DNA from 2 places in the Variovorax sp. GW821-FHT09B05 genome. Region 1 is predicted to be linked to the other one. Evidence: riboswitches for the same ligand, from Rfam matches in the RefSeq annotation. Region 1 holds a riboswitch; the other holds the start of a gene.
The links. A riboswitch is a leader RNA that binds a small molecule or an ion and turns the genes downstream of it on or off. The one in region 1 is predicted to bind ZMP and ZTP.
Positions count from the first base shown of each region.

Region 2: another riboswitch for ZMP and ZTP. It lies ahead of glyA (serine hydroxymethyltransferase); the one in region 1 lies ahead of AC07RM_RS01210 (tetrahydrofolate dehydrogenase/cyclohydrolase catalytic domain-containing protein).

Region 1 covers NZ_JBWKPN010000001.1:297,020-300,221, forward strand. The annotation lists gene AC07RM_RS01205 (hybrid sensor histidine kinase/response regulator) at 1-621, shown strand, start outside; gene AC07RM_RS01210 (tetrahydrofolate dehydrogenase/cyclohydrolase catalytic domain-containing protein) at 618-1,460, opposite strand; ZMP/ZTP riboswitch at 1,564-1,644, opposite strand; gene prpR (propionate catabolism operon regulatory protein PrpR) at 1,689-3,202, opposite strand, start outside.
Region 2 covers NZ_JBWKPN010000005.1:513,320-516,521, reverse strand. The annotation lists gene nrdR (transcriptional regulator NrdR) at 1-383, opposite strand, end outside; gene glyA (serine hydroxymethyltransferase) at 408-1,652, opposite strand; ZMP/ZTP riboswitch at 1,694-1,828, opposite strand; gene AC07RM_RS16660 (lytic transglycosylase domain-containing protein) at 1,873-2,739, opposite strand.

The DNA.
Region 1 (3,202 bases):
CCGCAGCGCGACGTCGCGCGCGGCCTGGGCATCGGGCTGGCCATCGTCAAGCGGCTGGTGGACCTGCTCGGCGGCGAGATCGGCGTGCGCTCGCGGCTCGGCCACGGCAGCGTGTTCTGGGTCGACCTGCCGCGCCGCCCGCCCGTGCCCACCGCCTTGCCCATCGCGCCCGCGGCCATGCCCGATGCCGCGCAGATCGACACCACCGAACTGCCGCTGGTGCCGCCGCGCGTGCTGCTGCTCGACGACGAGCAGCCGGTGGGCGAGGCGGTGCGCATGTGGCTCGCGCCCTACTGCGAGCGCATCGAGATCACTTGCCGACTCGCCGATGCCAGCGCGCAGGTGCGCGCCACGCCCGACGGCTTCGACGCCTTCCTCATCGACTTCCGGCTCGCCGATCCGCAGGACGGCATCGAGGCGACCGCGGAACTGCGCCGGCTCGCCGGCCGCCGCGTGCCCACGATCCTCGTCACGGGCGATACCGATCCCGAGCGCGTGCGCGCGGCCTATGCTAGCGGGCTGGTCGTGATGTTCAAGCCTGTGCAGCCGGAGGTGCTGCTGCGAACGCTGCACCAGATCATTCGCGGCGCGCAAGACGAGCGCGCCGAGCGGCACGGCTAGGCCACGCGCTCCGCCGCCTCCAGCGTCTGCGAGATCAGCGTCGAGATCGTCATCGGCCCCACGCCGCCCGGCACCGGCGTGAGCGCCGCGCAGCGCGCGAACAGCCCCTCGGTCTCGATGTCGCCGACGCCACCCTCGTGGTAGCCGGCATCGATGACGATGGCGCCGTCGCGGATCCAGTCGCCGCGGATGAAGCGCGGCCGGCCGACGGCGCCGACGATCACCTCGGCGCGCCGCACCTCGTCGGCGAGCTTCGCGGTCTTCGAGTGGCACACGGTCACCGTCGCATCGGCGTTCAGCAGCATCATCGCCAGCGGCTTGCCGAGGATCGGGCTGCGGCCGACCACCACCGCGCGCTTGCCGGCGACGTCGATGCCGTAGTGCGCGAGCAGCCGCATGATGCCCGCGGGCGTCGCCGAGCCGAAGGCGGGCTGGCCCAATGCCATCCGGCCGAAGCCATGGCTGGTGACGCCGTCCACGTCCTTGCGGATGGCGATGCGGTCGAAGCACTGTCGCTCGTCCACCTGCGCGGGAACGGGATGCTGCAGCAGGATGCCGTGCACCTGTTTGTCGGCGTTCAGCGCATCGATCTCGCGCAGCACGTCCGCGGTCGTCGCGCGCGCATCGAGCGTCACGACGCGCGAATCCATGCCGACGCGGCGGCAGGCATTGCCTTTCATCCGCACGTAGGTCGCGGACGAGGGATCGTCGCCGACCAGGAGGGTCGCGAGGATGGGGGTGCGTTCGCCGTTCCTCGCCTTCAGTGCGAAGACCCGCTGCCGCAGTGCCTCCTCGTTCGCGGTGGCGACCGACTTGCCGTCGAGCAGGATGCAGGTCATCGCGCACCTCCGGAGCGGAAGGGCGAAAGCCGGGGAAGCGAAAGGATGCGCCGGTGCGGCGCGGGCATGCGGACACTCATCGTCGGAACTCCTGAAAAGACGACAGACATGCCCAGGCGATCGGCGTGACGATGGCCGCGCTCCCCGATGGTGCTCCATCCGTTCGCCAGTTGCGCGGCAACGCGATTATCGGACAGCGGCCGTGCGGCCCCGCTCGAGGAAGGCCGCCTAGGCCTTCGGCCCCTCGTCGCGCAACCGCCGCCACAGCGTCGATCGGCTGATGCCGAGAATGGCGCAGGCCTGGTCCTGATCGCCCTGGACCGACTGCAGCACCTCGCGCACCCGTTGCCGCTCCGCGGCCGTGCGCGCGCCCTTGAGCAGGCGATCGCGCGCGGGCGCCGGGCGCGCCTGCGTGCATTCGGCGAACACCTCGAGCAGCCGGGCGCGGTCCAAGCGGCCCTCGGGCGCCAGGTAGCCGTGGCAGGCCAGCAGGCGCTCGACGAGGTTCTCCAGTTCGCGCACATTGCCGGGCCAGCCGTAGCCCGCGGCCAGCTCCAGCAAGGCGGCGAGCCAGGCCGACGCCTGGTCCGCGGGCACACCCGCCGCGGGCGCGCGGCGCGCCATCAGGCCGGCGGCCAGGGGCGCGATATCGGCGCCGCGTTCGCGCAGCGGTGGCGTCTCGATGCGCAGCACCGCGAGCCGGTAGTACAGATCGCGCCGGAACAGGCCACGCTCCACTTGGGCCGCCAGGTCGGCATGGGTGGCCGCGATCACGCGCAGGTCGACCGGCACCGCCGCGGTGGCGCCCACGCGCAGCACCTCCCGCTCCTGCAGCACGCGCAGCAACCGCGTCTGCAGCGCCAGGGGCATGTCCCCGATCTCGTCGAGGAACAGGGTGCCCGTGTGGGCGGCCTCGATCAGGCCGGTCTTGCCGCCGCGCCGCGCGCCGGTGAAGGCGCCTTCCTCGTGGCCGAACAGTTCGCTTTCGAGCAGGCTCTCTCCCAGCGCCGCGCAGTTCACGGCCAGGAAGGGCTGGGTGGCGCGCCGGCTCGCGCTGTGGATGCCCTGGGCCACCAGCTCCTTGCCGGTGCCGCTCTCGCCGACGATGAGCACGGTGGCGTCGCTGGCCGCGCACTGCCGCGCCAGCTCGCGCACGCGCCGTGCCGCGGCGCTGTCGCCCGCGAAGGCCTCGATCCGGTAGCGCGTGGGCGCGCCGCGTTGCCGCTGGTTGGCGCGCAGGTGGCGGTCGGCGCGCTGGATCACGGCGGGGTCGCGGCACACCAGCAGCGCGCCGGTGACCTCGCCGCTCTCGACGATGGGCGCGCGCCGCACGACCAGCGTGCGCATGCCGATCTGCAGCACCTCCTCGACCGGGGCTTCGCCCAGGCACAAGGTGGCGCCGAGGTCCAGCACGGGCTCGACCTCGCTCAGCACGCGGCCGACCAGTTCCGCCACGGAAGCACCGAGCAGCTGCGCCATGGCCGGGTTCAGCGCCTCGATGCGCTGGCGCAGGTCGACCGCGACCACGCCGTCCTGCAACTGGCCGAGGATGGTGCCGAGCCGCTCATGGCGCGCGCGCTCGGCATGGCCGTGGCGCGCCAGGTGGAGGGCGTCCTGCAGCGCCTGGCGCACGGCGTCCTCGGAGTACATCAGCACGCTGGCGATGCCGGCCTGCTCGGCCAGGTCGGCCACCAGCCCGGGCGACACCACGGCCTCGATGCCGGCGGCGCGCAGGGCCTCCA
Region 2 (3,202 bases), on a different contig from region 1:
GCGAAGCGCACGTAGGCCACCTTGTCGAGCTTCTTGAGTTCGCGCATCACGAGTTCGCCGACCTTGGTCGACTCGATTTCGCGCAGGCCGCTGGCGAGCAGCTTCTGTTCGATGCGCAGCAGCGCGTTGTCGATCTGCTCGATGCTCACCGGCCGCTTGCGCAGCGCCAGCATCATCGAGGCGCGGACCTTGGTCGAGTCGAAGTCGGCGCGGCTGCCGTCCTTCTTCACGACGACCGGGAAATTGACGTCGGGGCGCTCGTAGGTGGTGAAGCGCTTGTCGCAGGCACCGCACTGGCGGCGCCTGCGCACGAAGTCGGCGTCTTCCGAAACGCGGGTCTCGACGACCTGCGTTTCGAGATGACCGCAAAAAGGGCATTTCATGCGGTCAGGGCTTCTTCTTCGAGGTCAGCGGTAGACCGGGAAGCGGCTGGTCAGCGCGTGGACCTTGGCGCGCACGGCGTCGATGTTCGCGGCGTCGCGCGGGTTCTCGAGCACGTCGGCGATCAGGTTCGCGGTGATGCGGGCCTCTTCGTCCTTGAAGCCGCGCGTGGTCATGGCCGGCGTGCCTACACGCACGCCGCTGGTCACCATCGGCTTCTCGGGGTCGTTGGGGATCGCGTTCTTGTTGATGGTCATGTGGGCGCTGCCCAGCACGGCCTCGGCTTCCTTGCCGGTGATGCCCTTGGCGCGCAGGTCGACCAGCATCACGTGGCTTTCGGTGCGTCCGCTCACGATGCGCAGGCCGCGCTGCGTGAGCGTTTCGGCCACGATCTGGGCGTTCTTGACCACCTGTTGCTGGTAGGCCTTGAACTCGGGCGACAGCGCTTCCTTGAAGGCCACCGCCTTGGCGGCGATCACGTGCATCAGCGGGCCGCCTTGCAGGCCCGGGAAGATCGCGCTGTTGATCGCCTTCTCGTGCTGCGACTTCATCAGGATGATGCCGCCGCGCGGGCCGCGCAGGCTCTTATGGGTGGTCGAGGTCACGATGTCGGCGTGTGGCACCGGGTTCGGGTACACGCCCGCGGCCACCAGGCCGGCGTAGTGGGCGATGTCGACCATGAAGATCGCGCCGACGTCCTTGGCCACCTTGGCGAAGCGCTCGAAATCGATGCGCAGCGAGTAGGCCGAGGCGCCCGCGATGATCAGCTTGGGCTGGTGCTCGTGCGCCTTGCGCTCCATCGCGTCGTAGTCGATGGCTTCGTTGGCGTCCAGGCCGTAGCTCACCACGTTGAACCACTTGCCGCTCATGTTGAGCGGCATGCCGTGGGTCAGGTGGCCGCCTTCGGCCAGGCTCATGCCCATGATGGTGTCGCCGGGCTTCAGGAAGGCCAGCAGCACGGCCTCGTTGGCCGAGGCGCCGCAATGGGGCTGCACGTTGGCCGCTTCGGCGCCGAAGATCTGCTTCACGCGGTCGATGGCCAGTTGCTCGGCCACGTCGACGTGCTCGCAGCCGCCGTAGTAGCGCTTGCCCGGGTAGCCCTCGGCGTACTTGTTGGTGAGCTGCGAGCCCTGCGCGGCCATGACGGCCGGCGAGGCGTAGTTCTCGCTCGCGATCAGCTCGATGTGGTGTTCCTGGCGCGCGTTTTCGGCCTGGATGGCAGCCCAGATTTCGGGATCGGTCTGTTCGACCAGGATGTTGCGTTGGTACATGGCAGTCCTTTGAAGACGAGGTCCTTGTTCTTCAACCAAACAAGGGCTGCCCAGGCGAACGGCTGATCGCCTGCGCGTCTGGAGCGACGTCGCAGGCGGTACGCTTCCCAGTGGTAGTCCACGTCAGCGCGGGTGCCTTGTCGGCACCGCGCCTATCGCCAGTCGCGTACCCGGTCGAGTGTAGCGGATCGGACCGGCCCGGCGGCGGGCGAAAGGAGATTCAGGACACGGCCGACAGCAGCGCCACCTTGGGTGGCGTGGGGCCGTTGGCCGGCTCGGTCGCCTCGTCGGGCTTGGCCGGGGCCACCACCGGCAGGGGCAGCGGCTGCGGACGCAGCACCGGCGGCGTCGGCGCGAACGGCGAGGGCGCGCGGCCGCTGGCCACCTGCAGCAGGCGCTCGCGCTCGGCCATCACCTTGCCGGCATAGCCGCCGTCGTCCTCGAGGTTGGCCGCGCCCACGTAGTAGCGCAGGCCGCCTTCGAGCGAACCGGCGCGGGCGATGCATTCCTGCAGCACCTTCACGCCGACCCGCATGTTGGTCACGGGGTCGAAGGCGGTCAGCGTGCCGCCGGCCGGCTCGTACTTGTCGCCGTGCACGCGGGTCATGACCTGCATCAGGCCCTGCGCGCCGACCTGGCTCTGCGCGAACGGGTTGAAGCTGGACTCGACCGCCATGATCGCGAGGATCAGCGTCGGATCGAGCTTGGTGTGCTTGCCGATGTTGTAGGCCTCGGCCACGAGCACGCTCAGCGGCTCGGCCGCGACGCGGTACTTCTTGCTGAGCCAGTAGGCCACGGCGGCCTGCTGCTTGGGCAGGTCGCCGGGGCTCGCGGCCGTCGTGCGCTCGATCGCGGTCGGCTCGAGGTCAGTGGCTTCGGGCGCGGGTTTGCGCGACTGCAGCCAGCCCATGAGCTGTTCTTCGCCTTGATGGCGCAGGTCGGGCCGCGCCACGAGGGCGAGGACCGCGAACACGATGGCCAGGCCCAGCAGGGCGAAACCGTTGTGCGTGATTTCAAAAAAGCCGTCTGCCACATCGGACACGAAGGTCCTCAGCCCGCGGGCCGTGGCATCAAACGCCTTGTTCATCGCTCTTCCTTTCTGTGCGGCACCTGTCGCAGCGCCGGGAAGGGCGATGGGATGGAGGCAGCGGCGCTTGGATTGGTACCAATCAGATTCCGCGCTCAGGGGGATAAGGTGCGCGGCCGTCTGATCAAGCCGGGGGGAGTCGGCAGCGGATACAGGGTGGTTCCGTCGCGTCGGGCGATCGGAGCAGGCGGGATTCTATCGTTGCTAAATACCCGGTCAAGCATAAGGAATTCAGTCTTAATTCTTAAAAGTGTCGAACAAATGTTTCAAATCCGTGTCTGGGACCGCGTCCTTCTTAAGGGAAATCCCTTGAAAAATCGGGTTTGAAAAGCCGGGAAGGGGCGCCTAAGCTGAACAGGCCTGAGGTTTTCAGGTGCTTTCCGAAGCCAGGCAGTCACGGTGCAAGCCGCGGGCTCGAACGGCGGAGGATCCACGGCGGCAATCTCTTGCTGCCAGCACGACA